Regions from separate parts of the Klebsiella sp. CSG-1 genome, predicted to be linked through region 2. Evidence: riboswitches for the same ligand, from Rfam matches in the RefSeq annotation. Region 2 holds a riboswitch; the other holds the start of a gene.

Region 1 (15,137 bases), on a different contig from region 2:
TTTACCATTCACGGCTTTTGTCAGCGGATGCTGAGTCTCAATGCCTTTGAGTCCGGCATGCTCTTTGAGCAGCAGCTGATCGAAGATGAATCCCGGCTGCGTTACCAGGCCTGCGCAGACTTCTGGCGTCGACATTGCTATCCGTTGCCGCGGGAGATCGCCGCCGTCATTCATGAGGCGTGGAAAGGTCCGCGCGATCTGTTGAAATCCCTCGATCGCTGGTTGCAGGGCGAAGCTCCGCAGCTCAAATCCCCGCCGGCAGCGGAAGAGACGCTGGCCGAACGCCATCAGCACATTATTGCGCGCATTAACGCCATGAAAACACAGTGGCGGGAACAGGTTGCTGAGATTGAGGGGGTGCTGGAGAACTCCGGTCTCGACCGCCGTAAGTTCAATCGCGGCAACCAGGGAAAGTGGATAGAGAAAATCAACGCCTGGGCGCAGGAAGAGACGCTCGGTTATCAGCTTCCTGACGCGCTGGAGAAATTCTCGCAGGCCTTCTTACATGAACGAACTAAAGCCGGCGGTGAGCCGCCGGTGCATCCGCTGTTCAGTGCGGTTGAAGAGCTGCTCTCTTCTCCGCTGACGCTGACGGATCTGGTTATCGCCAGGGCGATGGTGGAGATCCGCGAAGCGGTCGCCCGGGAAAAGCGTCGGCGCGGCGAGCTCGGTTTTGATGACATGCTCAGTCGGCTGGATGATGCGCTGCGCGGCGAGAGCGGAGAAGCGCTGGCCAGCGCCATTCGTCAGCGTTTCCCGGTGGCGATGATTGATGAATTTCAGGACACCGACCCGCAGCAGTACCGAATTTTTCGCCGTATCTGGCGGCAGCAGCCGGAGACGGCGCTGCTGCTTATCGGCGACCCCAAGCAGGCCATCTATGCCTTCCGCGGCGCGGATATTTTCACCTATATGAAAGCGCGTGGCGATGTGGCGGCTCATTATACGCTGGATACCAACTGGCGCTCTGCTCCCGGGGTGGTTGAAAGCGTTAACCGCCTGTTCAGCCTGAGCGATAACCCCTTTATGTTCCGGGAGATCCCTTTCTTGCCGGTCAAACCGGCCGGGAAAAACCACGGGCTGCGCTTTACCGTGGATAACGACGCGGTTCCGGCAATGAACATCTGGCTGATGCCGGGCGAGGCCGTGGGATCCGGTGACTATCAGACGTATATGGCGCAGCTGTGCGCGGCGCAAATTCGCGACTGGCTAAGCGCCGGTCAACAGGGGCGCGCGTTGCTCTGGCGTAATGACAAAGCAGCCCGGCCGGTTCAGGCCTCCGATATCACGGTTCTGGTACGTAACCGTCAGGAAGCCTCGTTGATCCGGGATGCCTTACGGGCGCTGGCGATCCCGTCGGTGTATCTCTCTAATCGCGATAGCGTTTTCGACACGCCGGAAGCGCAGGAGATTTTATGGCTACTGCAGGCGGTACTGGCTCCCGAACGAGAAAATACGCTACGCAGTGCGCTGGCAACATCGATATTCGGCTTGAATGCGCTGGATATTGAACGCCTCAATCAGGATGAACGAGCGTGGGACGCGCTGGTTGAAGAGTTCAGCATCTACCGGCAAATCTGGCGCCAGCGCGGGGTGATGCCGATGCTGCGTGCGCTGATGAGCGCGCGGCAGATTGCGGAAAATCTGCTGGTGACGGTCGGCGGTGAACGCCGTTTAACCGACATCCTGCATATCAGCGAACTGCTGCAGGAGGCAGCCAGCCAGCTGGAAAGCGAACATGCGCTGGTGCGCTGGCTGACGCAGCATATCGCCGAACCGGACAGCAATGCGTCCAGTCAGCAGATGCGCCTGGAAAGCGATAAGCACCTGGTGCAAATCGTCACCGTCCACAAATCGAAGGGGCTGGAATACCCGCTGGTCTGGCTGCCGTTTATTGCTCGTTTCCGCAAACAGGATCAGGCGTTTTATCACGATCGCGACTCGTTTGCCGCGGTGCTCGATCTTGGTCAGGATGAGGGCAGTCTGGAGCTGGCGGAAGCGGAGCGCCTGGCGGAAGATTTGCGCCTGCTGTACGTCGCGCTGACCCGCGCGGTCTGGCACTGTAGCCTCGGCGTGGCCCCGTTGAGTACCCGACGCAGCGACAAACCCGGCGCCAGCGATTTTCATCACAGCGCGCTCGGGCGTCTGCTACAGGGCGGCGAAGCCATGGATGCCGCTGGGCTGGCCGCGCGTTTGCAGGCCTTCTGCGGCGAGGATATCGCGCTGCAAATGCCTACCGCTCCGGATGCAACGCCCTGGCAGGCGCCGCAGGAAACGCTGCCGCCGCTGTCCGCCAGGAGCCTTGTGCGTCAGGTTAGCGATGACTGGCGGGTGACCAGCTATTCCGGATTACAGCAGCATGGTCAGAGCGCGGCTCAGGACCTGTTGCCGCGCCTTGACGTTGATGCCGCCGGCGTCGGTGACGTCGCCGCGGAGCCGCAGCTTACGCCGCATCAGTTTCCGCGCGGCGCATCGCCGGGGACATTCCTGCATAGCCTGTTTGAAGATCTCGATTTTACCCAACCGGTCCCGGCTGACTGGATGGCGGAAAAACTGCAGTCCGGCGGCTTCGGCGAGCAGTGGACGCCGGTGCTGACGCAGTGGCTGGATGATGTGCTACGTACTCCGTTGCCGGGGGCCGGGATCGCGCTGAACCAACTTTCCACGAATGATAAGCAGGTCGAAATGGCCTTCTATTTGCCTATCGAACGCCCGCTGGAACCGCTGCGTCTGGATGCGCTGATTCGCCGCTACGATCCGCTCTCCGTGGATTGCCCGCCCCTCGACTTCCGCCAGGTTCGCGGGATGTTAAAAGGCTTTATTGACCTCGTTTTCCGCCATAACGGCCGATATTACCTGCTGGATTATAAATCGAACTGGCTGGGAGCGGACCGCGAGGCCTATACCCGACAGGCGATGGAACAGGCGATGCGGGCGCACCGCTACGATCTGCAGTACCAGCTCTATAGTCTGGCGCTGCACCGCTACCTGCGTCACCGCATTGCGGACTACGACTACGAACGCCATTTTGGCGGCGTGATTTATCTCTTTTTACGCGGCATGGACGGGCAGAGCGGCGAGCAGGGCATTTTCACTACCCGTCCCGTGCAGCCGCTGATTGACGGTCTCGATGCGCTGTTTGCCGGAGACGTCCTGGAGGTTCTGTCATGACGATGGATGAACTGCTGCTGGAAGCGGCCAGTCAGCGCCTGCTGCGCCCGTTAGATGTCCAGTTTGCCCTGATGGTGGCGCAAGAGGCGCATCCGGCGGTGAAGCTGGCGGCGGCGGTGCTCAGCCGTGATGCTGGCGAGGGGCACGTTTGTCTGCCGATATCGCGTCTGCGGACGGACGAGTTTCTGAGCGGTAAAACCAATGAACTGCGTGAACAGCTGCTGGCCCAGGCGGGCGTACCCGATGACTGGTCTGCGCTTTTGCTTGCTTCGGAAGCCGTCAGCGACGGCGAACGTCCGACGCCGATCGTCCTGTGCGGCGACCGACTCTATCTCAACCGGATGTGGCGTAATGAACTGACCGTTGCCCGCTTCTTCAACGAAGCTAACCAGGTTGTGGACGTTGATGAGGCCCTGCTGGCGCAAACGCTGGACGCTCTTTTCCCCGCCAGCGATGAGATCGACTGGCAAAAGGTTGCCGCCGCAGTGGCGTTGACCCGTCGTATTTCGGTGATTTCCGGCGGTCCCGGCACCGGGAAAACCACCACCGTCGCCAGGCTGCTGGCGGCGTTGATTCAGACAACCCGGCAACCGCGCTGCCGCATCCGACTGGCGGCGCCGACCGGGAAAGCGGCGGCACGATTGACGGAATCGTTGGGCGAGGCGCTGCGTCGCCTGCCGCTAACCGATGAGCAGAAGGCGCTGTTACCTACCGAAGCCAGCACGCTGCATCGTCTGCTGGGCGCTCAGCCCGGTAGCCAACGGATGCGCTACCACGCCGGCAATCCGCTGCATCTCGATGTGCTGGTGGTGGATGAAGCTTCAATGATTGACCTGCCGATGATGGCGCGGCTGATTGATGCCCTGCCGGAACACGGGCGGGTTATTTTCCTCGGCGACCGCGATCAGCTGGCGTCGGTGGAGGCCGGAGCGGTACTCGGGGATATTTGTGCCTGGGTCAATGCCGGCTATACCGCCGGACGAGCGGCGCAGCTGGAGAGGTTGACCGGCCACCCGGTACCGGCGGGCGAAAGTGATGTTGCCGGCGCGCTGCGCGACAGCCTGTGCCTGCTGCAAAAAAGCTATCGTTTTGGCAGTCATTCCGGCATCGGTAGCCTGGCTCGCGCCGTGAACAACGGCGATCGCCACGGCGTCAGAGCGACGTTGCGCCAGGCCTTCGAGGATATTGTGCTGCATCCGCTGAGTACGACTGAAGAATATGAAGCCATGCTAGAGCAGTCGCAGGCGGGGTACGGTCGCTATTTGCAGCTACTGCGCGAGCGGGCCGAGCCGGAGGCCCTGATCGCCGCCTTTGGTGAATTTCAGCTACTGTGCGCCCTGCGCGACGGCCCATACGGCGTCAGCGGGGTGAATGAACAGCTGGAGCAGATGCTTAACCGTCGGCGGGCGATAACGCTGCCGAGGCATTCCCGCTGGTATGAAGGGCGTCCGGTGATGATTTCGCGCAACGACAGCGCGCTGGGGCTGTTTAACGGCGATATCGGTATTGCACTGGAGCGAGGAGAGGGGCTGCGCGTCTGGTTCCCGATGCCGGATGGCAGCATTAAATCGGTGCAGCCAAGTCGTTTGCCGGAGCACGACACCGCCTGGGCGATGACGGTGCATAAATCGCAGGGGTCAGAGTTTGACCATGCGGCGTTGATTCTGCCCGCCAAAATCGTACCGCTGGTCACCCGCGAGCTGGTCTATACCGCGATCACGCGGGCAAAACAGCGGCTATCGATTTATGCCGATGAACAGGTGCTAACCCAGTCCATTGTCGCCCGTACCGAGCGGCGCAGCGGGCTGGCGGACATCTTCGCCAGCGGCGCGTAATCTCAACCTTCCTCTGCCCGCCGGGGATTGCCGACTCAAGCGTCAGCGTTTTCCCCGGCTGGCGCTGTGCTTAGCCGGGCTACATGTGGGATGCGCTGACTCAGGGGGGCAGAGGAGGGGCGCCCGGATAAGGCGTTTACGCCGTTATCCGGGGCGGTGACATCAGCCGAGGTCGGCCATCATCACTTTGGAACGACGCTGGTAGTTGTACATCTCTTTCTTACTTTCCGGCAGCAGATCGATATCGACCGGCGTAAAGCCGCGCTCCTGGAACCAGTGAATACTGCGGGTGGTCAGGACAAACAATTTGCTCAATCCCATCTGCTTCGCCTGGGTGGCGATGCGGTTCAGCAGCACTTCACCGCGCGATGAGCTGCGATAGTCCGGATGCACCGCGACGCAGGCCATTTCGCCGATTTTCTCTTCCGGGAACGGATAGAGCGCGGCGCAGGCAATCGTGGTGTTATCGCGCTGAATAATTGTGAATTTATCGATTTCCATCTCCAGCTGTTCGCGGGAGCGGCGCACCAGAATGCCCTGTTGCTCCAGTGGGCTAATCAGCTCAAGAATACCGCCGATATCGTTAATGGTGGCGCGGCGAATCTGCTCGGCGCTTTCCATGACGATCTGGGTGCCGATACCGTCGCGAGAGAACAGCTCCTGCAGCAGCGCCCCGTCTTCCTGATAGCTGATCAGGTGGCAACGACGCACGCCGCTGCGGCAGGCCTTGACGGCACCGCGCAGAAAACGCACTGTGCCGGAGTTGTAATCCTCTTCCGCCTCCAGCTCTTCCACACGCGCCTGAGCTTCGTTGGGGAACAGTTCGGAAACAATCACCCCATCCTGGTTGTAAACCCCTTGCGAAGAGCAGAAGCCGATCATCTTTTCCGCCTTCAGCTTCACGGCCAGCTGGGTGGCAATCTCTTCCGAGGTCAGATTGAAGCTTTCGCCGGTGACGGAAACGGCAACCGGACCCATCAGCACGATAGCGCCGTTATCCAGCTGGCGATGGATCGCCTCTTCATCAATACGGCGGATGCGTCCGCTATGGCAATAATCCACGCCGTCGTCGACGCCCAGCGGCTGAGCGATAATAAAGTTGCCGCTCACCACGTTGATATGGGCGCCCTGCAGCGGGGTGTTATTCAGGCTCATTGACAGACGCGCGGTAATTTCCAGCTGCAGCATGCCCGCAGCCTGTTTCACCAGCTCGAGGGTTTTGGCGTCGGTGACGCGGGTCTGTTTATGGTAAACCGGTTCGTGGTGATGCTCTGCCAGATTGGCATCAATCTGCGGACGCGCGCCATAGACCACCACCAGGCGGATGCCCAGGCTATGTAAAAGGCCAATGTCATTGACAATACTGGAGAAATTCTCATGCTCAATTGCTTCGCCGCCGAGCATGATGACAAACGTTTTTCCCCGATGAGCGTTAATATAGGGGACAGAATGGCGGAATCCTTCTACCAGTTCGGTGCGACGCTCCTTCACCATGACTCAACCCTCAATGCATGATTATTCGTAATTAGTGTATTTTTATTCTGTTTCGTGGTTAAACGCAAGTCTAAATTTGCGACGAAACTGATAAAAATCTGTGATCAAATGCGTGTTGCCTAAGATTGTTTACCCTTTTATTGATGACAGGTTATGCAGCTTTCGTTAAAGTTTCCGGTCAATCTGTCTGTTTTGAGTACCAATACGTTTTATTGCTTGGGAGTGGCATGCCGGGATACAAGTCAGGATTAAGCCGTCGTCGTTTTTTACAGGGGGCGGGCGCAATGTGGTTAATGAGCGTCAGCCCGCTGGGTTTAGCGGCCGCCGCGCAGGTCGTCGCCGTACGCGTCTGGCCGTCGTCAACCTATACGCGCGTTACGGTAGAATCCAGTCATGTGCTGAAATATCGGCAGTTTGCGTTGAGCAATCCGGAACGGCTGGTGGTCGATCTGGAAGGCGTCAATCTTAACTCCGTGCTAAAAGGCATGGGGGCGAGTATTCGCGATGATGACCCTTATATTAAGTCCGCGCGCGTCGGCCAGTTTGATCCGCAAACCGTGCGCATGGTCTTTGAACTCAAGCAGAACATCAAACCGCAGCTCTTTGCCCTGGCGCCGGTGGCCGGCTTTAAGGAACGTCTGGTGATGGATCTCTATCCTTCGACCGCCACCGATGTTCAGGATCCGCTGCTGGCGTTACTGGAAGATTACAACAAGGGCGATCTCGAACGTCAGGTCCCTCCTGCAGAAAGCGGGCCGAAGCCGGGTAAAGCCGGGCGCGACCGACCTATTGTGATCATGCTCGATCCGGGCCACGGCGGTGAAGACTCCGGCGCGATCGGCAAATACCATACCCGTGAGAAAGATGTGGTGCTGCAGATTGCCCGGCGGCTACGGGCGCTCATCGAAAAAGAGGGCAACATGCGGGCCTACATGACCCGCAATGAAGATGTCTTCATTCCGCTGAAGGTTCGCGTGGCCAAAGCGCAAAAGCAGCGCGCCGATCTGTTCGTGTCGATTCACGCCGATGCCTTCACCAGCCGACAGCCGCGAGGCTCATCGGTATTTGCCCTGTCGACCAAAGGCGCCACCAGTACCGCCGCAAAATTCCTCGCGCAGACCCAGAACGCCTCTGACCTGATCGGGGGCGTCAGCAAGAGCGGCGATCGCTATGTCGACCATACGATGTTCGATATGGTGCAGTCGCTGACCATCGCCGACAGCCTGAAGTTTGGTAAAGCGGTGCTGCAAAAAATGGGCAGAATCAATAATCTGCATAAAAATCAGGTGGAGCAGGCGGGCTTTGCGGTGCTGAAGGCGCCGGATATTCCGTCGATCCTGGTGGAGACGGCGTTTATCAGTAACGTAGAAGAAGAGCGTAAGCTGAAAACGGCGACCTTCCAGCAGCAGGTGGCTGAGTCGATTCTGGCGGGGATTAAAGCCTACTTCGCCGATGGCGCCACGCTGGCAAGGCGCGGATAATACGGGAGCGGGAGATGGCGCTACTGAAGAGCGCGCACGGCGGTAATACCCGGGAAGCCGCTGCGCTGCTGGGCATTGAGGCGCACCAGCTGCGGGATTTCAGCGCCAATATTAATCCTCTTGGCATGCCGGAAAGCGTCAGACGCGCGCTTATCGATAATCTGGCCCTGGCGGAGCGCTACCCTGACGTTGAATACCCGCAGTTGCACCTTGCGCTGGCGGAACACCACCGTATTTCCGCATCGTGGATCCTGGCAGGCAATGGCGAAACCGAATCCATTTTTACGCTCGTTCACGGGCTAAAGCCGCGCACGGCGATGGTGGTGAAACCCGGTTTTGCAGAATATCGCCGCGCGCTGCAGACGGTCGATTGCACTATCCTCGAGTTCGCGCTGCGTGAAGAGGATGGCTGGCAGTTGACCGACGCGATTCTCGAGGCGCTGACGCCAGAGCTGGACTGTTTGTTCCTCTGTACACCCAATAATCCGACCGGCCTGCTGCCGGAGCGCCCGCTGCTTGAGGCGATTGCCGCCCACTGCCGGGACGCCGGTATCGCGCTGATTCTTGATGAAGCGTTTATCGATTTCATTCCTGACCAGCCGGGATTTATCCCCTTTCTGCAAAACAATCCGCATATCTGGGTGCTTCGCTCGCTGACCAAATTTTACGCCATTCCCGGCCTGCGTCTGGGCTACCTGGTTAACAGCGATGAACGGGCGGTGGCCCGACTGCGCGAGAAACAAATGCCGTGGTCGATCAACGCGTTTGCCGCTCTGGCGGGGGAAATAGCGCTTAAGGATCGCGCCTATCAGCAGGCCACCTGGCGATGGCTGGCGCAGGAGGGAAGCCGGTTCTATCAGGCCCTCCGTCAGCTTCCCGGCCTGAGCGTCTATCCGGGGCGGGCGAACTATCTCTTTTTACGTTGCCATCTCCCGGAGCTCGATCTGCAGCAGGCGTTGCTGCAGCAGCATATCTTGATTCGCAGCTGCGCTAACTATCCGGGACTGGGAAACGGTTATTACCGCGTAGCGATTCGCAGCCCTGAGGAGAATCAACTGCTGCTTACGGCGCTCTGCGCTATCCTTGCCGCTCCCCTCTGACTGCAAGCGACCGGCTTCTCCGTATGGCATAATAGGCCGCCTGTTGCTTCAGATACCCGGTCTGACGAGCGTCCGGATGCAGCCGCAGGATAACCAACAGGTGCAAGGGAAGGGGGTGAAACGCCTCCGCAGCCCCCGCTGCTGTGATGCTGACGACCCCGTAAATACCACCGGCCGCGAATCCGGGAAGGGCGGGCGAGGATGACGCTAAGCCAGAAAACCTGCCTGTCGGTCATTACCAACAACTTCGGTGGGAAGTGGGTTGCTCAGATGCGTGCCGTCGCAAGACGGCGTCAGGCGCACCTTTACACCCCGACCACCCTGAACAGGAACAGGGTATGGCGGTACGACTCCATTCATCCATTGCCGCCCGCTGGCGGGCGGCAACGAGGCCCGGGCAATGACGTTACTTGCCTGGTGCGTGGCCTGGATTCTCGATTTTTTCATCGGCGACCCGCCGCGCTGGCCGCATCCGGTACGCTGGATCGGCAATCTCATCACCTTGACTCAACGTATCGTACGCCGGTATTGCCATAGCGACCGTGCGCTGCGCGTTGGCGGCGCGCTGATGTGGCTGACGGTGGTTGGCCTGACCTGGCTCCTCTCCTGGAGCCTACTGAAACTGGCGGCAAGCCTCCATCCCTGGCTGGGCTGGGGAGTTGAAGTGTGGATGATCTTTACGCTCCTGGCCGGGCGCTGCCTTGCGGATTCCGCCCGGGAAGTCGAACGTCCGCTGCGCGCGGGCGATGTGGCGCTCAGCCGGGAAAAGCTCTCCTGGATTGTCGGGCGCGAAACCGCGCAGCTCCAACCTGAACAGATCAATCGCGCGGTGGTGGAGACGGTTGCAGAAAACACCGTCGATGGCATTATTGCGCCGCTGTTCTTCCTGCTGCTGGGCGGCGCGCCGCTGGCGATGGCCTATAAAGCGGTCAACACCCTCGACTCCATGGTGGGGTATAAACATGAAAAATACCGCGCCATTGGTATGGTCAGCGCCCGCCTTGATGATGTGGCGAACTGTATTCCCGCGCGTCTGAGCTGGCTGCTGTTCAGCCTCGCGGCGTGGTTATGTCGCTACGACGCCGCGGGCGCCCTGCGTATCGGCTGGCGCGATCGCTATCAGCACAGCAGCCCCAATTGCGCGTGGTCGGAAGCCAGCGTCGCCGGCGCGTTAGGCATCCGGCTCGGCGGCCCGAATGACTATTTTGGCCAGCGGGTGGACAAACCCTGGATTGGCGACGCCGTACGCGATATTTCGCCCGAGGATATTCCCCGTGCCCTGCGCCTGATGTGGGTCGCCTCGACGCTGGCGCTGGTGATGTTTATGGCCGCACGGTATCTATGGACAGGGATGGCCTGAGGAGAAATCCGCATCACCTTCTGGCAGCGGGGCAGTGGCAACATAACAGAGCAGGATGGGAAAATAATGCGAGAAAACGCGAACGAGGAGGCCTCATGACGCAGGCAATTATGTTGCAGGGGACGGCGTCCGATGTCGGTAAAAGCGTGCTGGTGGCCGGTTTATGCCGCATTTTCTATCAGGATGGCCGGCGTACGGCGCCGTTTAAATCGCAGAATATGGCGCTCAATTCGGGGATCACGGCGGACGGCAAAGAGATGGGCCGGGCGCAGATCTTTCAGGCCGAGGCCGCCGGTATCGAACCCGACGTGCGGATGAACCCTGTCTTGCTGAAACCCACCAGCGACCTGAAAGCTCAGGTGGTGCTGATGGGCAAAGTGGCGACGAATATGGATGCGGTGAGTTACCACGAGTATAAACCGCGCCTGCGCGAACAGATCCTCTCAGTCTATCGCAGCCTGGCGCAGGAGTATGATGTGCTGGTCCTGGAAGGGGCCGGTAGCCCGGCGGAGATCAACCTGCGCGATCGCGATATCGTCAATATGGGGATGGCGGAGATGGCGCAGTGCCCGGTGATCCTGGTTGCCGATATCGACAGAGGGGGCGTCTTTGCCGCGATCTACGGGACGCTGGCGCTGCTTGAGGAGCAGGAGCGCGCCCGGGTGAAAGGGGTAATTATCAATAAATTCCGCGGCGACATTGCGCTGCTCTATTCCGGAATCGAACAGATCGAAGCATTAACCGGCGTCCCCGTACTGGGAGTACTGCCGTGGCTGGAGGTCGATCTGGAGGATGAGGATAGCGTGGCGCTGCAGAAAGGGAAGTATCTGAGCACCGCGAAGCGCGAGATCGACATCGCGGTCGTTCAGCTTCCCCATACCTCAAACTTCACCGATTTCAACGCGCTGGCGGCGCAGCCGGATGTCCGCGTGCGCTACGTGCGGCACCCGCAGGAGCTGGCGCAGGCCGATCTGGTTATCCTGCCCGGCAGTAAAAATACGCTGGGCGATCTGCTGTGGCTGCGCGACTCTGGGATGGCGGCGGGCGTCTTGCAGGCACGTCAGCAGGGGATTCCGCTGTTGGGGATCTGCGGCGGCTATCAAATGCTGGGTGAGACGATTGTCGATGAGGTGGAATCCGGCCTGGGGACGCAGCCCGGCCTCGGTCTGCTCAATACCGTGACGCAGTTTGCCCGACATAAAACCACCACTCAGGTCGACGCGACAATGGCGAGCGCGCTGCCGGACTGGCTGGCGGGCGCGTCTGCCCTGCGGGTGCGAGGTTACGAAATTCATATGGGGGAAACGATCCTTAACGGGAGCTGCCGTCCGTTGATGCAGCTGGAGAAAGATGGCGAGCTGGTGGCGGATGGCGCAATGACGGATGACGGACTCGTATTCGGGACTTATCTGCACGGCCTGTTCGACAGCGATGATTTCACCCGCGCGCTGGTCAACGGCCTGCGTCGGCGCAAAGGGCTGGATGCGCTGGATACCGCCCTTCACTATGCGCAATACAAATCGCAACAGTTCGATATCCTGGCCGCCGCCATGCGCCAGCATATTGATATCGAAAAGATTTATCACATCATGCAGCAGCATCAGGAGCCATCATGCTGATTCTGGTTACCGGCGGTGCCCGCAGCGGGAAAAGCCGCCACGCCGAGGCGCTCGTCGCCGATTCACCGCAGGTTTTGTATCTCGCGACCTCGCAAATCGTGGATGACGAAATGGCGCAGCGGATCCAGCATCACCGCGATGGCCGCCCGGCGCACTGGCGCACCGTCGAACGCTGGCACCATCTCGATGAGGTTATTACGCCGCGTAACGACCCGCAAGAAGCCGTGCTGCTGGAGTGTATGACGACCATGGTGACCAACATGCTGTTTGCTCAGGGGGGCGAGATCTCTCCGGACGACTGGGATTATGCGGCAATGGAGCGGATGATAGACGATGAGATTCATTCGCTGATTGTGGCGTGCCAGCGCTGCCCGGCAAAAGTGGTGCTGGTTACCAATGAAGTGGGGATGGGGATTGTCCCGGAAAACCGCCTTGCGCGGCATTTTCGCGATATTGCCGGCCGGGTTAACCAGCGCCTGGCGGCGGCGGCAGATGAGGTCTGGCTGGTGGTATCAGGTATTGGAGTCAAAATTAAATGATCAAATTATTCTGGGCAACGCTCTCTTTTCTCAGCCGCTTACCGGTGCCGGATCGTTGGTCTCAGGGGCTTGAGATCGATCGGTATGTCCGGGGGATCGTCACTTTTCCGCTGGTCGGGGCGCTGCTGGGAGGTTTGAGCGGGCTGGTATTTCTTGCCGTTCAGTCCTGGTGCGGTCTTCCGCTTGCGGCGCTGTTTTGCATTTTAGCGCTGGCGCTGCTGACCGGTGGTTTTCACCTCGATGGCCTCGCCGATACCTGCGACGGCGTCTTTTCCGCCCGTCGTCGGGAACGGATGCTGGAGATTATGCGTGACAGCCGACTGGGGACCCATGGCGGGCTGGCGCTTATTTTTGTTTTACTGGCAAAAGTGCTGGTTGTCAGCGAGCTGGCGCTGCGTGGAACGTCGGTGCTGGCCGCGCTGGCGGCCGCCTGTGCCGCCGGGCGTGGCGTCGCCGTGCTGCTGATGTACCGCCATCGCTACGCCCGCGAAGAAGGACTGGGTAACGTATTTATCGGCAAAGTGAGCGGCCGACAAACCTGCGTGACGCTAGGGTTAGCGGTAATTATCGCCGCCATGCTGCTGCCTGGCATGCACGGCGTGGCGGCGTTGGGGATCACCATGGTGGCCATTTTTATCCTCGGACAGCTGCTGAAACGTACGTTGGGTGGGCAAACCGGTGACACGCTCGGGGCGGCGATTGAACTGGGCGAGCTGGTTTTCCTGTTGGCTCTGCTATGAGTCAGGCTACGCGATAAGTTGTAGCGGGCGATGGGGCATCGCGCGCCATGTCTGCTCCGCAAGGGGAGGCGATGGCGCGTCTGGCATCATGCGGGCAAGAAAAGGCGCGTATTGATGCGGACAGGGAGAAATCGCGCCTGATTGGCGCCGGGTCAGTCTGTCAGAGAGGGCGGGGCATTGCGCTGGCGCGACCGTACGCGGTGCGCAGAAACAAAAAAACACCCGTCAGGGTGTTCATTGTGTTGGTTGCGGGGGCCGGATTTGAACCGACGACCTTCGGGTTATGAGCCCGACGAGCTACCAGGCTGCTCCACCCCGCGTCCGTCTTTACTCTTCATCGAGTAAATTATGCATCAGATTTTAAATTGGTTGCGGGGGCCGGATTTGAACCGACGACCTTCGGGTTATGAGCCCGACGAGCTACCAGGCTGCTCCACCCCGCGTCCGTCTTTACTCTTCCATCGAGTAAAGCTTACTGCTATCTGATTTTAATTGGTTGCGGGGGCCGGATTTGAACCGACGACCTTCGGGTTATGAGCCCGACGAGCTACCAGGCTGCTCCACCCCGCGTCCGTGGAAGCGCACTATACTCCGCTCGCGTTTTGATGCAACCCTTTTTCAGTAAAATCATCAAATTTGTAATAAACGGTGTATAAAGAACCATTTTCGGCTTGTTTTTTGAGCAAGATTGTATTTGTGGTGCTTTCGCGCATTTCAATAGCCCTGGGGGTTTGTTATCTTCCCTCATCACGAACCGCGACTAAGCAGCATAAAGAAGAGATACCATGAAAGGATGTTGGGCAAAGTATATAGCGACAGGAGCAATGCTGGCGATGCTCGCCGCCTGTTCCTCAAAACCGACCGATCGCGGTCAGCAGTATAATGAAGGGAAGTTGACCCAACCGTTCTCTTTGGTTAACCAGCCTGATGCGGTTGGTTCGCCAATTAACGCCGGGGACTTCTCCGAGCAGGTCCGTCAGATTCGCAGCGCCTCACCGCGCCTTTATAATAGCCAGAGCAACGTCTATAACGCGCTGCAGGAGTGGCTGCGCGCCGGTGGCGATACCCGCACTCTGAGCCAGTTCGGCATTGATGCCTGGCAGATGCAGGGCGCCGATAGCTATGGCAACGTTCAGTTCACCGGTTACTACACTCCGGTGGTGCAGGCGCGCCATACTCGCCAGGGCGAATTCCAGTACCCGATTTATCGCATGCCGCCGAAGCGCGGTAAGCTGCCGTCCCGCGCCAGCATTTATGCCGGCGCCCTGAGCGACGACTATATTCTGGCCTACAGCAACTCGCTGATGGACAACTTTATTATGGACGTGCAGGGCAGCGGCTATATTGATTTTGGCGACGGCTCTCCGCTGAACTTCTTTAGCTATGCCGGGAAAAATGGCTGGTCATATCGCAGCATTGGTAAAGTCCTGATCGATCGCGGTGAAGTGAAGAAAGAAGATATGTCGATGCAGGCGATCCGTGAATGGGGTGAGAAACACAGTGAAGCCGAAGTTCGCGAGCTGCTTGAACAGAACCCGTCGTTCGTCTTCTTTAAACCACAGTCTTTTGCCCCGGTAAAAGGCGCCAGCGCGGTGCCACTGATTGGTCGTGCCTCGGTGGCTTCCGACCGCAGTATTATTCCGCCGGGAACGACCTTGCTGGCGGAAGTGCCTCTGCTGGATAATAGCGGCAAGTTTAACGGGCAGTACGAGCTGCGTCTGATGGTCGCGCTGGATGTGGGTGGGGCGATTAAAGGCCAGCACTTTGATATCTACCAGGGGATCGGAGCAGACGCCGG
Region 2 (15,137 bases):
CATCAGGTGGGAGTCGTTTGCAATATCGAGCACCACTTTGATCCCGTTGGATAGCAGCTCACGCAGCTCCGCGCCCAGTTCCCATAGCTCCGGTTTCACCAGACGCTGATCGTAGTATTCCGCCAGCCACAGGTCAGCCTTCGAGAACACCATTTCCAGCATGCCCAGACGGGTAGAGAAGAACGGCCAGTCGCGACACATGGTTTCCAGTTCGCTCTGCTTGCCATCTTCGACCACTTTTTGCAGCGCGGTACCTGCGCCCAGCCAGGCCGGCAACATCAGACGGTTCTGGGTCCAGGCGAAAATCCATGGAATGGCGCGCAGGGACTCGACGCCACCGGTAGCGCGACGTTTTGCCGGACGCGAACCGAGCGGCAGTTTACCCAGTTCCTGCTCCGGCGTCGCGGAGCGGAAATAAGGGACAAAGTCTTTATTTTCACGCACGTAGCCGCGGTACATTTCACAGGAAATGTCGGAGAGCTCGGCCATGATGTGACGCCATTCCGGTTTGGGTTCCGGCGGCGGCAGCAGGTTGGCCTCCAGCACGGCGCTGGTGTACAGCGACAGACTGCTGATGGTGACTTCCGGCAGACCGTACTTAAAGCGAATCATCTCGCCTTGTTCCGTGACGCGCAGGCCGCCTTTCAGGCTTCCCGGGGGCTGAGAAAGCAGCGCCGCGTGCGCCGGGGCGCCGCCGCGACCAATAGAGCCGCCGCGTCCGTGGAACAGCGTCAGTTCAATACCGGCTTTTTCGCAGGTCTTGATCAACGCGTCCTGTGCCTGATACTGCGCCCAGGAGGCGGCCATCACGCCGGCGTCTTTCGCTGAGTCGGAATAGCCAATCATGACCATCTGTTTGCCCTGAATAAAGCCGCGGTACCAGTCGATGTTCAGCAACTGGGTCATGACGTCATTGGCGTTGTTCAGATCGTCCAGGGTTTCAAACAGCGGCGCAACCGGCAGGGCGAAGCCAATACCGGACTCTTTCAGCAGCAGGTGAACTGCCAGCACGTCGGATGGCGTTTTCGCCATGGAGATCACGTAAGCGGCGATGGATCCGTGCGGCGCTTCGGCGATCACCCGGCAGGTGTCGAGCACTTCGCGGGTTTCATTGCTCGGCTCCCACTGACGTGGCAGTAGCGGGCGTTTGGAGTTCAGTTCGCGGATCAGGAAAGCCTGTTTGTCGGCTTCTGACCAGCTTTCGTAATCGCCGATACCGAGATAACGGGTCATCTCTCCCAGTGCTTCGGTATGGCGGGTGCTTTCCTGACGAATATCGATACGCACGAGCGGTACGCCGAACGATTTCACGCGGCGCAGGGTATCGAGCAGTTCGCCGTTGGCAATAATGCCCATGCCGCAGGACTGCAGCGACTTATAGCAGGCATAAAGTGGTTCCCACAGCTGTTCGTTCTGGGTAATCAGGCCGGCAGGTTTCGGCAGCTTCTGTCCTTTCAGGCGAGCTTCCAGCCAGGCCTGCGTTTCCATCAGCTGGGTACGCAGTTTTTTCATCAGATAACGGTACGGTTCCTGCGCGCCTTCCGCGCCGGCCAGCTCCCGCAGTTCGTCGGTACATTCGACCATCGACAGTTCGGAAATCAACAGCTGAATATCTTTCAGGAACAGGTCGGTGGCTTTCCAGCGGCTCAGCAGCAGCACCTGACGGGTGATATCGGCGGTCACATTCGGGTTACCGTCGCGGTCACCGCCCATCCAGGAGGTAAAGCGCACCGGTACAAAGTCAACCGGCAGCTGATAGTTGAGGTTCTCTTCCAGCTGTTCGTTCAGCTCACGCAGGTAGTTTGGTACCCCTTCCCACAGGCTGTTTTCAACTACGGCAAACCCCCATTTCGCTTCATCAACTGGGGTCGGGCGGTACTTACGGATTTCATCCGTATGCCATGACTGGGCGATCAGCTGGCGCAGACGGCGCATCAGCTGATGGTGTTCGTAATCCGCGATATCTTTATTATCAAGCTGCTTCAGGCAGTTGTTCACTTCCACCATTTTGTGGATCAGCGTACGGCGGGTGATCTCGGTGGGGTGAGCGGTTAATACCAGCTCCAGAGACAGGGACTCCACCGCTTTTTTAATGGTATCTTCGTTGAGATGGGGTTGGTCTTTGAGTTTTCTCAGGGTGCGGGCAATCACTTCCGGATTGCTGGCCGCTTCGCCGTTTGGCGAAATACTGTGGTACTGCTCCGCCGTATTCGCCAGGTTCAGGAACTGGCTGAAGGCGCGAGCGACCGGCAGCAGCTCGTCGTTGGACAAGTTTTGCAGCGTGGTGAGCAATTCCTGGCGATTGGCTTCATTGCCGGCGCGAGAAGACTTGGACAATTTACGGATAGTTTCGACACGATCAAGAATGTTCTCTCCCAGTGCATCCTTGATGGTATCGCCTAGCACCTTACCGAGCATACTGACATTACTACGCAAAGCGGAATATTGTTCGTTCATGTTACCCCAGACACCCCATCTCATTTTATTTTGTTATACCCGGCACTCTGCAACGTTGAGCGGCGGATAAGCAGCCGTCTTTTATAAAGCCACGTAAAAACCCCCACGTCAATTGTTGCGAAATCGCTTCAGCAAACGAATAAATGGCGGCAATTTGCGAAATTTAACTCAGACGTCGCTTGATAAGCGTTGCTTATGGAAATGTGACCAGAATCACCGTCCCGCCCCAGGAAAAGAGGCGGGATCCGCAGGCTTTAGTGCCAGCAGAAATGGTGGACAACCTGCGTAATCAGCTCACGGGTCGGCTTGATAAAGCGGGTTTCCAGATATTCATCCGGCTGGTGGGCCTGGTTAATGGAGCCAGGACCTAAAACCAGCGTCGGGCAGAGCGTCTGGATAAACGGCGCTTCGGTGCAGTAGTTCACGACTTCAGTTTGTGCGCCGAGGAGCTTTTCAACAACCTGAACCAGCCGGTGGTCCGGCGGGCATTCGTAGCCCGGAATCGGCGGATGCAGCTCGGAGACGGTCAGGCGACCCGGCCAGCGCTCGCTAACCGGTGCCAGCGCTTCATCCAGCAGTCCGTTGAGATCGTTGAGCGTCATGCCCGGAAGCGGGCGAATATCCATATGCAGCTCGCAGCAGGCGCAGATGCGGTTTGAGGCGTCGCCGCCATGGATAGCCCCGAGGTTGAGCGTCGGATACGGTACGGTGAAAGCATCGTAGTGATAGCGCTCTTTCAGCGAGTCGCGCAGCTGCATGATGCGACCAATGGCATCGTGCATCAGCTCAATAGCGTTGACGCCGCGCGCCGGATCGCTGGAGTGGCCGGACTGCCCCTGGATACGGATGGCGTTGGACATATGGCCTTTGTGCGCGCGTACCGGCTGCAGTGAGGTGGGTTCACCGATGATGGCGCAATCCGGGCGCAACAGGGTCGTTTCGGCAAAGTAACGGGCGCCGGCCATGCTGGTCTCTTCATCGGCGGTAGCCAGGATGTAGAGCGGTTTTTTCAGCTGACTGACATCGACATCGCGCAGGGCATCAAGAATAAAGGCAAAAAAGCCTTTCATGTCGGCGGTGCCGAGGCCGTACAGCTTGTTTTCGTGCTCGGTGAGGGTGAAAGGATCGCGGGTCCAGCGGCCGTCATCAAAAGGAACGGTATCCGTATGTCCGGCGAGGAGCAGGCCGCCAGCGCCGTGGCCGGTGCTGGCCAGCATATTGAATTTGTTGCGCGTATCCGGCACCGGCTGCACTTCGACATTGAAGCCAATTTCGCGGAACCAGCCAGCGAGTAAATTGATTAAAGTCTCATTACTTTGATCCAGCGCCTCTTCGGTTGCGCTGATAGAAGGTGTGGCGATCAATGCGCGGTAAATCTCGATAAAGGGTGGTAAGTTGTTTTTCATTGTTGACACACCTCGGGTCATGATAGTATCAATATTCATGCAGTATTAGTGAATAAAAATACATTATCGTTGAGCGTAAGAAAACCCATAAAGTGTAGGGAAAGTGCTTACGGCTTAACAGGGTGAGGAAGAGAAATGCTTCCTGGACAAATATGACGTAAGAAGGTGAAGAGCCCCGATGTTGAAGACGCTGATTGTGGGTGCCAGCGGTTATGCCGGCGCAGAGCTAGTGACCTATGTAAATCGCCATCCTCATATGACCATAACCGCTTTGACGGTCTCCGCGCAAAGTAATGATGCAGGGAAATTCATTTCCGATTTGCATCCGCAGCTGAAAGGCATTGTGGATTTACCGCTGCAGCCGATGTCAGATATCAGCGAATTTAGCGCCGGGGTGGATGTCGTCTTCCTCGCTACCGCCCATGAAGTGAGCCACGACCTGGCGCCGCAGTTCCTTGCCGCAGGCTGCGTGGTATTCGACTTATCCGGCGCCTTCCGCGTAAACGACGCTGCGTTCTACGAAAAATATTACGGCTTTACTCATCAGCATCCGGCCCTGCTTGAGCAGGCGGTGTATGGCCTGGCAGAGTGGAGCGTCGACAAACTGAAAGAGGCGAATCTGGTCGCCGTACCGGGCTGCTATCCGACAGCGGCTCAGCTGTCGCTGAAGCCACTGATCGATGCGGACCTGCTGGATCTTAGCCAGTGGCCGGTGATCAACGCGACCAGCGGCGTCAGCGGTGCGGGTCGTAAAGCGGCCATCGGCAATAGCTTCTGTGAAGTCAGCCTGCAGCCGTATGGTGTGTTCAACCATCGCCATCACCCGGAAATCTCGACCCATCTTGGCGCAGAGGTGATTTTTACGCCTCATCTCGGCAACTTTAAACGTGGGATTCTGGAAACCATTACCTGCCGCCTGAAGCCAGGCGTCAGCAAAGAGCAGGTTGCCGGAGTGTTCCAGCAGGCGTATGCCGATAAGCCATTGGTACGTTTATACGATAAAGGCGTGCCCGCATTGAAAAACGTCGTAGGTCTGCCATTCTGTGATATCGGTTTTGCGGTTCAGGACCAGCATATTATCGTGGTGGCGGCGGAAGATAACCTGCTGAAAGGCGCGGCGGCGCAGGCAGTCCAGTGCGCGAATATTCGTTTCGGCTTCGCTGAAACGCAGTCTCTTATTTAAGGTGTGATGATGAACCCATTAATTATCAAACTCGGCGGCGTTTTACTCGACAGCGAAGAAGCGCTGGAGCGTCTGTTTACCGCGCTGGTCAATTATCGTGAAACGCATCATCGCCCGCTGGTTATTGTGCACGGCGGCGGCTGTGTGGTGGATGAGCTGATGAAGCAACTCAACCTGCCGGTGAACAAGAAAAACGGTCTGCGGGTGACGCCTGCGGATCAGATCGACATTATTACCGGTGCGCTGGCGGGAACTGCGAATAAGACGCTGCTGGCATGGGCGAAGAAACACCATATTGCGTCCGTTGGCCTGTTCCTTGGCGATGGTGACAGTGTGAAGGTCACTCAGCTTGATGAAGAGCTGGGCCACGTTGGCCTGGCGCAGCCGGGATCGCCGGCGCTGATTAACACGCTGCTGGCGGGCGGCTACCTGCCGGTGGTCAGTTCGATCGGCGTGACCGATGAAGGGCAACTGATGAACGTGAACGCTGACCAGGCGGCCACTGCGCTGGCGGCGACCCTTGGCGCGGATCTGATTCTGCTTTCCGATGTCAGCGGTATTCTCGATGGTAAAGGCCAGCGCATCGCGGAAATGACCGCGGCGAAGGCGGAGCAGCTGATCGAACAAGGCATTATCACTGATGGCATGATCGTCAAGGTGAATGCCGCGCTGGATGCGGCGCGGACGCTGGGCCGTCCGGTGGATATCGCCTCCTGGCGCCACGCGGAACAGCTGCCGGCATTGTTTAATGGCACGCCTATCGGCACGCGTATTCTGGCTTAATATTTCATGCCCGGCGGCGTATTGCTTGCCGGGCCTACAAGACTGTAGGTCGGGTTAGCGAAGCGTCACCCGGCAGAACTAAACGAATTTAAGGAAATGGTTATGGCACTTTGGGGCGGGCGTTTTACTCAGGCAGCAGATCAGCGGTTCAAGCAGTTCAACGACTCTTTGCGCTTTGACTATCGTCTGGCGGAGCAGGATATCGTTGGCTCTGTCGCCTGGTCTAAAGCGCTGGTGACGGTGGGCGTTCTGAGTGCCGCTGAGCAGCAGCAGCTGGAAGAGGCATTAAGCGTGCTGCTGGAAGAGGTGCGGGTAAATCCGCAGCAAATTCTTGCAAGCGATGCGGAAGATATCCACAGTTGGGTGGAAGGTAAACTGATCGACAAAGTGGGCCAGCTGGGTAAAAAATTGCATACCGGTCGTAGCCGTAACGATCAGGTCGCAACCGACCTGAAGCTGTGGTGTAAAGATACCGTCGCGGAGCTGCTTTCTGCGAACCGCCAGCTGCAAAGCGCGCTGGTGGATACGGCGCAGAACAACCAGGATGCCGTTATGCCGGGTTATACCCACCTGCAGCGTGCGCAGCCGGTGACGTTCGCCCACTGGTGCCTGGCCTACGTTGAGATGCTGGCGCGCGATGAAAGCCGCCTGCAGGATACCCTCAAGCGTCTGGACGTCAGTCCTCTGGGCTGCGGTGCGCTGGCGGGTACCGCCTATGATATCGATCGCGAGCAGCTGGCCGACTGGCTGGGCTTTGCGTCGGCGACCCGCAATAGCCTGGACAGCGTTTCTGACCGTGACCACGTACTGGAGCTGCTCTCCGATGCGTCGATTGGCATGGTTCACCTGTCACGTTTCGCCGAAGATCTGATTTTCTTTAATACGGGCGAAGCCGGTTTTATTGAGTTATCCGATCGCGTCACCTCCGGTTCCTCGCTGATGCCGCAGAAAAAGAACCCGGATGCGCTCGAACTTATCCGCGGAAAATGTGGCCGCGTTCAGGGCGCCCTGACCGGGATGATGATGACTCTGAAAGGTCTGCCGCTGGCCTACAATAAAGATATGCAGGAAGATAAAGAAGGGCTGTTCGACGCGCTCGATACCTGGCTTGATTGCCTGCATATGGCGGCGCTGGTGCTGGATGGCATTCAGGTCAAGCGTCCGCGTTGCGAAGAGGCGGCGCAGCAGGGCTACGCGAATGCGACCGAACTGGCGGATTATCTGGTTGCGAAAGGGGTGCCGTTCCGTGAAGCGCACCATATTGTCGGGGAAGCGGTTGTTGAAGCGATTGCCCAGGGCAAACCGCTGGAAGATCTGGCGCTGGCCGACCTGCAGAAGTTTAGCGGCGTGATTGCCGACGATGTCTATCCGATTCTGTCGCTGCAATCTTGTCTGGATAAGCGCTCGGCAAAAGGCGGCGTTTCGCCGAAGCAGGTTGCCCAGGCGATTGCTGACGCGAAACAGCGTCTGGTGTAAATCCTCGCCGCCCCTGGATGATTCCAGCGGGATGAGTGAGAAAAGAGGCTCGGGCTATGTCCGGGCTTTTTTATGCAAAAAAAAAGCGGACACAAGGTCCGCAAAAGTTCACGTTGGCTTTAGTTATCTGGTCAGGGAATATGCTGAGGCAATGTCGTGATTTTCTGACTTTCGCCTCGTTTCTGGGTTTATTATTGAACAGAAAACTTGATAGGGATAATCGTTCGTTGCTATGCTATCTATCGCCATGAACTATCATGGCGACGGAGGATGAATAATGAATATTCGCGATCTTGAATACCTGGTTGCGCTAGCCGAGCACCGCCACTTCCGGCGCGCGGCGGACTCCTGCCACGTCAGCCAACCCACGCTTAGCGGACAAATCCGTAAGCTGGAGGATGAACTTGGGGTCATGTTGCTGGAGCGCACCAGCCGTAAGGTGCTGTTTACCCAGGCCGGACTGTTGCTGGTGGATCAGGCGCGTACCGTGTTACGCGAAGTCAAAGTGCTCAAGGAAATGGCAAGTCAACAGGGTGAGACCATGTCCGGGCCGCTGCATATTGGCCTGATTCCGACCATTGGCCCTTACCTGTTGCCACAAATCATACCGATGCTACACCAGACGTTTCCAAAGCTGGAAATGTACCTGCATGAAGCCCAAACGCATCAGCTGCTGGCTCAACTGGACAGCGGCAAGCTTGACTGCGCGATCCTCGCGCTGGTGAAAGAGAGCGAGGCCTTTATCGAGGTACCGCTGTTTGACGAGCCGATGATGCTGGCAATCTACCAAGATCATCCGTGGGCAAATCGCGATCGCGTGCCGATGTCCGATTTGGCCGGGGAAAAACTGCTGATGCTGGAAGATGGCCACTGCCTGCGCGATCAGGCGATGGGGTTCTGTTTTGAGGCCGGTGCGGATGAAGATACGCATTTCCGCGCGACCAGCCTCGAAACGCTGCGCAACATGGTGGCCGCAGGTAGCGGTATCACGCTGCTGCCGGCGTTAGCGGTGCCGCAGGAGAGAAAACGCGATGGCGTGGTCTATATTCCGTGCATTAAGCCGGAACCGAGACGAACCATCGGGTTAGTTTACCGCCCCGGCTCCCCGCTGCGCAGCCGCTACGAACATCTGGCGGAGGCCATCCGCAGCACCATGGATGGCCATTTCGACAAAGCGTTAAAACAGGCGGTTTAAGCCATTTAACGCAGCAACCCGATAGGCTTCCGCCATGGTTGGGTAGTTAAAGGTGGTGTTGACGAAGTACTCAATGGTGTTGCCACCACCTTTTTGCTCCATAATCGCCTGGCCGATATGAATAATCTCGGCCGCGCGCTCGCCAAAGCAATGAATCCCAAGGATCTCTTTCGTTTCCCGATGGAACAGGATCTTCAGCGTGCCCACGCTCATGCCGACGATTTGCGCCCGTGCCAGATGTTTAAACTGCGCGCGACCCACTTCGTACGGTACCTTCATGGCAGTCAGCTGCTGCTCCGTTTTACCGACGGAGCTGATTTCCGGGATGGTGTAGATGCCGGTGGGGATATCCTCAATCAGATGGGCAGAAGCCTCACCTTTAATCAGCGCCTGCGCGGCGATGCGACCCTGATCGTAAGCGGCTGATGCCAGACTTGGATAACCGATGACGTCGCCTACGGCATAGATATGCGGCAGCGCGGTCTGATACATGCTGTTGACCTTGAGCTGGCCGCGGCTATCGGTTTTCAGACCAATATTTTCCAGCGCCAGCGAATCGGTGTTACCGGTACGCCCGTTGGCGTACAGCAGGCAATCTGCTTTCAGTTTTTTACCCGATTTCAAATGCATGATCACGCCGTCATCAACGCCTTCAATCTTCTCGTACTCTTCGTTGTGGCGAATAACCACACCGCTGTTCCAGAAGTGATAGGAGAGGGAGTCGGACATCTCTTGATCGAGGAATGCCAGCAGACGATCGCGGGTATTTATCAGGTCCACTTTGACTTCCATACCGCGGAAAATGGACGCGTACTCACAGCCAATCACCCCGGCGCCGTAGATAATGACGTGGCGGGGCTCGTGCTGCAGACTGAGAATAGAATCGCTGTCGTACAGGCGCGGGTGGGAAAAGTCGACATCAGCCGGATGATACGGACGGGAGCCGCAGGCGATGACGAATTTCTCGGCGGTGATCGTCTCGACGGTACCGTCGTGACATTCCAGGGCGAGCGTGTGTTCATCAACAAAGTGCGCGTTGCCCTGCAATATTTCGCAGTGGTTGCGCTCATAGAACCCCTGACGCATATGGGTCTGCTGGTTAATGACGCTGTCGGCATGGTTAAGAATGTCGGCGAAGGAAGAACGAAGAAGACGGGAATGGTCGCTGTAGAGGGGGTTTTGGTTAAACTCGATAATACGACTGACGGCATGGCGGAGGGCTTTCGACGGGATGGTACCCCAGTGGGTACAGCCGCCGCCGACGTTATGATAGCGCTCAATAACGGCGACGCGCGCTCCTTGCTTAACCAGTCCCATCGCAGCACCTTCACCGCCAGGACCGGAACCAATCACTATTGCATCATAATCCCAAGAGTGTGACATGGCATTACTCACCTGTTTTATACATAAAATAAACACGATGATAACATTCGCCGGGCTTTAACCCAATTATCGTTGTGCTTTTTTGCGGCATAAAAGCAGATTCGGCTCGTAAACAATCATTCACAAACCTGGCTAAACCGATTAGTTTTAATCTCTGGTATAGTGCCAACAGGTCTATTGGAAGGATTCAGACATCGTGATGGGCGTAAGAGCACTACAAAAAGAGAAAACCCGACGTTCGCTGGTCGAAGCCGCATTCAGCCAGCTGAGTGCTGAGCGGAGTTTCGCCAGCTTGAGTTTGCGCGAAGTAGCGCGCGAGGCGGGGATTGCACCAACGTCCTTTTATCGCCATTTTCGCGATGTTGACGAACTCGGTCTGACGATGGTCGACGAGAGCGGGCTCATGCTACGCCAGCTGATGCGCCAGGCGCGGCAGCGTATCGCCAAAGGCGGCAGCGTGATTCGCACCTCGGTTTCCACGTTCATGGAATTTATAGGTAATAACCCAAACGCTTTCCGTCTGTTGTTACGGGAACGTTCTGGCACATCCGCGGCGTTTCGTGCCGCCGTGGCGCGTGAAATTCAACATTTCATCGCGGAACTTGCCGATTATTTAGAAATCGAAAACCATATGCCGCGCGCCTTTACCGAAGCGCAGGCTGAAGCTATGGTCACTATCGTTTTCAGCGCCGGCGCTGAGGCGCTGGACGTCAGTCCTGAACAGCGCCGGCAGCTGGAAGAGCGACTGGTACTGCAGCTCAGAATGATCTCGAAAGGCGCGTATTACTGGTATCGCCGCGAACAAGAAAAAATGTCACATCATTCCGAATAACGTGAAGGACGAGCAATGAAACACTCAGTTCAAGATAAAGGTACGCTGCTACTGGCGCTGATCGCTGGTTTATCCATTAATGGAACCTTCGCCGCGCTGTTCAGCTCGATTGTTCCCTTTTCCATCTTCCCGGTGCTGTCTCTGCTGCTGACAGTTTACTGTCTGCATCAGCGCTACCAGAACCGCAGTATGCCCGTGGGCTTGCCTGGCCTGGCGGCGGCCTGCTTTATTCTCGGCGTTCTGCTGTATAGCACCGTGGTACGTGCGGAATATCCGGATATCGGCTCCAATTTCTTCCCGGCCGTGCTGTCGGTGATTACCGTGTTCTGGATCGGCTACCGGATTCGTAACCGTAAGGATACGGCGGCAGAGTAAGCCTCGTTACCCGGCAAACATTGCGTTGCCGGGTGTTTGGTGCTTACTTTTTCGTGAGCAGTACGCCACATTCCATATGATGGGTGTACGGGAACTGATCGAACAGCGCCAGACGCGTGACGTCATGAGTCTGGCTTAAGGTTTCCAGATTCTGGCACAGGGTCTCCGGATTACAGGAGATGTACAGAATACGCGGGTACGCCTGCACCATCTTCTCCGTTTCATTATCCAGCCCGCTGCGCGGCGGATCGACAAAAATCGTCTCACACTGATAGCTTTTCAGGTCAATACCCTGCAGGCGATTAAACTCTCGTACACCGTTCATGGCCTGCGTAAACTCTTCCGCCGCCATACGGATAATCTGCACGTTATCAATATGGTTAGCCGCAATGTTGTACTGCGCTGCCGCGACCGACGGTTTGGCGATTTCCGTTGCCAGTACGCGATCGAAGTTGCGCGCCAGGGCCAGCGAGAAGTTACCATTGCCGCAGTACAGCTCCAGTAAATCTCCCGTCGCCTCTTTGGTGGCGTCCAGCGCCCACTCCAGCATCTGGATATTCATGGCGGCATTCGGCTGAGTGAAGCTGTTTTCTACCTGGCGATAGATCATTTCGCGGCCGGCAACCGGCAGACGCTCATCGATGTAATCTTGATCGAGCTCGATTTTGGTTTTGGTGGCCCGGCCAATCAGATGCACGTTGAGGTTTTTCGCGCGCAGCGCATCGCGCAGAATCTCGGCCTGCTGACGCCACTCATCGTCGAGTTTTTTGTGGTACAGCAGCGATACCACGGCCTGGTTGCTCATGGTCGTCAGATAATCGACCTGGAATAGTTTGTGGCGCAGAACCGGGTTATCGCGCACGCCGTCAAGAATCTCGACCATCAGTTGATTGATGAGCTCACTTGCCGCCGGGAAGCTATCGACGCGAATCCGGGATTTCGTCTGCTGATCGAACATGATGTGGTACAGGTCGTCACCGTCATGCCACAGGCGGAATTCAGCACGCATACGATAATGACTCACCGGCGAACGAAACACCTCCGGAACCGGCGCGGCAAAAGGCACCATCATTTTTTGCAGACGGACGACTTTTTCTGCCAGCTGCGCTTCATATTGTTCGGTCGGAAGGTGTTCTGGGGTCATGATGCATCCTGAATAAAATAAGTACGCGGGGATTGTAGGGAAAGCGCAGGGGATGTCCAGCCCGGATAAGGGATCAAATATAATTATAGAAGTCTGGACATCTATATGTTTCTAATTATAGCATTGTGTAACCGGTCCTGTGAGTTAAAAGGGAACCCAGTGTAAATCTGGGGCTGACGCGCAGCGGTAAGGAAGGTGGGATGAACGCATTATGCAGACACTGCCGATATCAGGTGGGAAGTCCTCATCCATAACACGCCCCAAGCCCGAAGACCTGCCGGAATACGTCGCATTTGGTTTCTATCATCGCGTGCTACTGATGAAACCAGCGGCATCCTTTATATGTTACGGATGCTTTTACAATGATTAAAAAAGCTTCGCTGATGACGGCTCTCTCCGTCACGGCATTTTCTGGCTGGGCGCAAGACAGCAATTCAGATACGTTAGTGGTGACAGCAAATCGTTTTCAACAGCCGGTCAATACGGTTCTTGCACCGACCGATGTGGTCACCCGTGAAGATATCGATCGCTGGCAGGCGAAGGATTTGAATGACGTTATGCGTCGACTGCCGGGGGTGGATATTGCCCAGAACGGGGGAATGGGACAGAGCTCTTCTTTATTTGTCCGCGGTACCGAGGCCAAACAGGTTCTGGTGCTGATCGATGGCGTTCCCATGCCGCGCCCCGGTATTACAAACAATCCTGACCTCAATCAAATACCGCTTTCTCTGGTACAACGCGTGGAATACATCCGCGGCCCGCGTTCGGCTATTTATGGTTCCGGCGCGATGGGCGGCGTAATTAACGTCATCACCCACTCTGATAAAGAAGAATCTAAGATTACCGCAGGCGTCGGTTCTGAAGGCTATCAGCAATACGACGGCACGCTTCGCCATCGCTTCGGTGATACGGTGGCGACGGTCGCCGGTTCCTATGAGGGCAATAAGGGCTTTAACGTTCAGCCTGACTCGAGCTGGTCTCACGATCAGGATCGCGATGGTTTCCGCAGCAAAGCGTTCTGGGGCGGTCTTGAACATAAATTTAACGATAACCTGAACGGTTTCTTCCGTGGGCGTAGCTATACCAATAATAGCGATTACGATCTGGGCAGCCCGCCATACAGCCCTGCCTACAGTGCAGATGAAGAGCAGCTCTATAACCAGAGCTGGGACGCGGGCCTGACATTCAGCTCCGGGATCTACTCTTCACAACTGATTGCCAGCTATCAGAAGGTCAAAGACTACAACTACAGCAGCATATACGGCCGTTACAATGATGGTACGACGCTCGATCGGATGACTCAGCGTAACCTGCAGTGGGGAAATAACGTTATTGTTGGCCACGGTTCGGTGAGCGCCGGCGTCGACTGGCAACAGCAGCGCCTGACCTCGTCGGATACGGTCATATCGGATACCTACAAGCGTGATAACACCGGCCTGTATCTGACCGGTCAGCAGCAGTTTGGCGATGTTACGCTGGAAGCGTCCGGTCGCGAAGACCATGACGAGCAGTTTGGCTGGCACGGGACCTGGCAGACCACCGCCGGTTGGGAATTCGTGGAAAACTATCGCGTGACCCTCGGCTATGGTACCGGCTTCCTCGCGCCTTCGCTGGGACAGCAGTTTGGTTCGACCCGTTTTGGCATCAGTTCAAACCCGAACCTGAAGCCTGAAGAGTCCCAACAATGGGAAGCCGGCCTTGACGGTCTCACCGGGCCACTGGACTGGCGCCTGTCTGCGTATCATTACAAGATCACCAATCTGATTACCTATTACTCGGATCCTGTCACCTATGAAGGTGAGTATGACAATATCAATGCCGCAACCATTAAAGGCGTTGAGTGGACCGGTAATATCGACACCGGCATTTTCAGCCACCGCGTCACGTTGCAGTACGTCGACCCGCGTAATGATGACAATGGTGAAGTCCTGGCCAGACGTTCTAAGCGACAGGCGAAGTACCAGCTGGACTGGACAATGTTCAACGTCGATATGGATGTATCGTGGCAGTATTACGGTAAGCGCTACGATAACAACACGTCTCAGTACAATAATACGCAGCGCATTTTGCCAAGCTACAGCACTGTTGATGTTTCTGCCGCGTATCCGATCACCGATCACCTGACAGTTCGTGGTAAAATAGCTAACCTGTTCGATAAAGATTACGAGACAGCTTATGGCTACCAAACTGCAGGACGAGAATACTACTTGTCTGGCAGCTACACCTTCTGATCCACGTCCCACCGTGCTGGTGTTTGACTCCGGCGTCGGTGGGTTGTCGGTTTATCATGAGATTCGGCAGCTTCTGCCGAATCTGCATTATATCTACGCTTTCGATAACGTCGCTTTTCCTTACGGGGAGAAGAGTGAAGAATTTATCGTTGAACGCGTGCTCGAAATTGTCACTGCCGTTCAACAACGTTATCCGCTGGCGCTGGCCGTCATTGCCTGCAACACCGCCAGCACAGTCTCTCTTCCCGCCCTTCGTGAAAAATTCGCTTTTCCTGTCGTGGGAGTCGTCCCGGCGATTAAACCCGCGGCGCGTTTAACGGCGAACGGTATTGTTGGTCTGCTGGCGACGCGTGGAACGGTCAAGCGTCCTTACACCCGCGAGCTGATAAGCCGTTTCGCAAATGAATGTAAGATAGAGATGCTGGGTTCCGCTGAACTCGTTGAGCTGGCGGAAGCGAAGCTGCACGGCGAACCGGTCCCGCTGGAGGAGTTGCGGCGTATTCTGCGCCCGTGGCTGCGAATGGCGGAGCCGCCTGATACGGTTGTGCTGGGCTGCACACATTTCCCTCTCTTACAGGAAGAGCTGCAGCAGGTGCTGCCGGAAGGGACGCGGATGATCGATTCAGGTGCTGCGATTGCGCGTCGTACCGTCTGGCTGCTGGAACATGAAGC

The links. A riboswitch is a leader RNA that binds a small molecule or an ion and turns the genes downstream of it on or off. The one in region 2 is predicted to bind cobalamin.
Positions count from the first base shown of each region.
Region 1: another riboswitch for cobalamin. It lies ahead of cbiB (adenosylcobinamide-phosphate synthase CbiB); the one in region 2 lies ahead of btuB (TonB-dependent vitamin B12 receptor BtuB).

Region 1 covers NZ_JBWNLD010000002.1:485,809-500,945, forward strand. The annotation lists gene recB (exodeoxyribonuclease V subunit beta) at 1-3,171, shown strand, start outside; gene recD (exodeoxyribonuclease V subunit alpha) at 3,168-5,006, shown strand; gene argA (amino-acid N-acetyltransferase) at 5,169-6,500, opposite strand; gene amiC (N-acetylmuramoyl-L-alanine amidase AmiC) at 6,728-7,981, shown strand; gene cobD (threonine-phosphate decarboxylase CobD) at 7,996-9,081, shown strand; cobalamin riboswitch at 9,163-9,324, shown strand; gene cbiB (adenosylcobinamide-phosphate synthase CbiB) at 9,482-10,441, shown strand; gene AC007G_RS06920 (cobyric acid synthase) at 10,537-12,060, shown strand; gene cobU (bifunctional adenosylcobinamide kinase/adenosylcobinamide-phosphate guanylyltransferase) at 12,054-12,599, shown strand; gene cobS (adenosylcobinamide-GDP ribazoletransferase) at 12,596-13,339, shown strand; tRNA gene AC007G_RS06935 (tRNA-Met) at 13,583-13,659, opposite strand; tRNA gene AC007G_RS06940 (tRNA-Met) at 13,706-13,782, opposite strand; tRNA gene AC007G_RS06945 (tRNA-Met) at 13,833-13,909, opposite strand; gene mltA (murein transglycosylase A) at 14,125-15,137, shown strand, end outside.
Region 2 covers NZ_JBWNLD010000012.1:138-15,274, reverse strand. The annotation lists gene ppc (phosphoenolpyruvate carboxylase) at 1-2,457, opposite strand, end outside; gene argE (acetylornithine deacetylase) at 2,712-3,863, opposite strand; gene argC (N-acetyl-gamma-glutamyl-phosphate reductase) at 4,042-5,046, shown strand; gene argB (acetylglutamate kinase) at 5,053-5,829, shown strand; gene argH (argininosuccinate lyase) at 5,932-7,305, shown strand; gene oxyR (DNA-binding transcriptional regulator OxyR) at 7,583-8,500, shown strand; gene sthA (Si-specific NAD(P)(+) transhydrogenase) at 8,483-9,883, opposite strand; gene fabR (HTH-type transcriptional repressor FabR) at 10,080-10,715, shown strand; gene AC007G_RS23380 (YijD family membrane protein) at 10,731-11,090, shown strand; gene trmA (tRNA (uridine(54)-C5)-methyltransferase TrmA) at 11,134-12,234, opposite strand; cobalamin riboswitch at 12,350-12,529, shown strand; gene btuB (TonB-dependent vitamin B12 receptor BtuB) at 12,597-14,465, shown strand; gene murI (glutamate racemase) at 14,410-15,137, shown strand, end outside.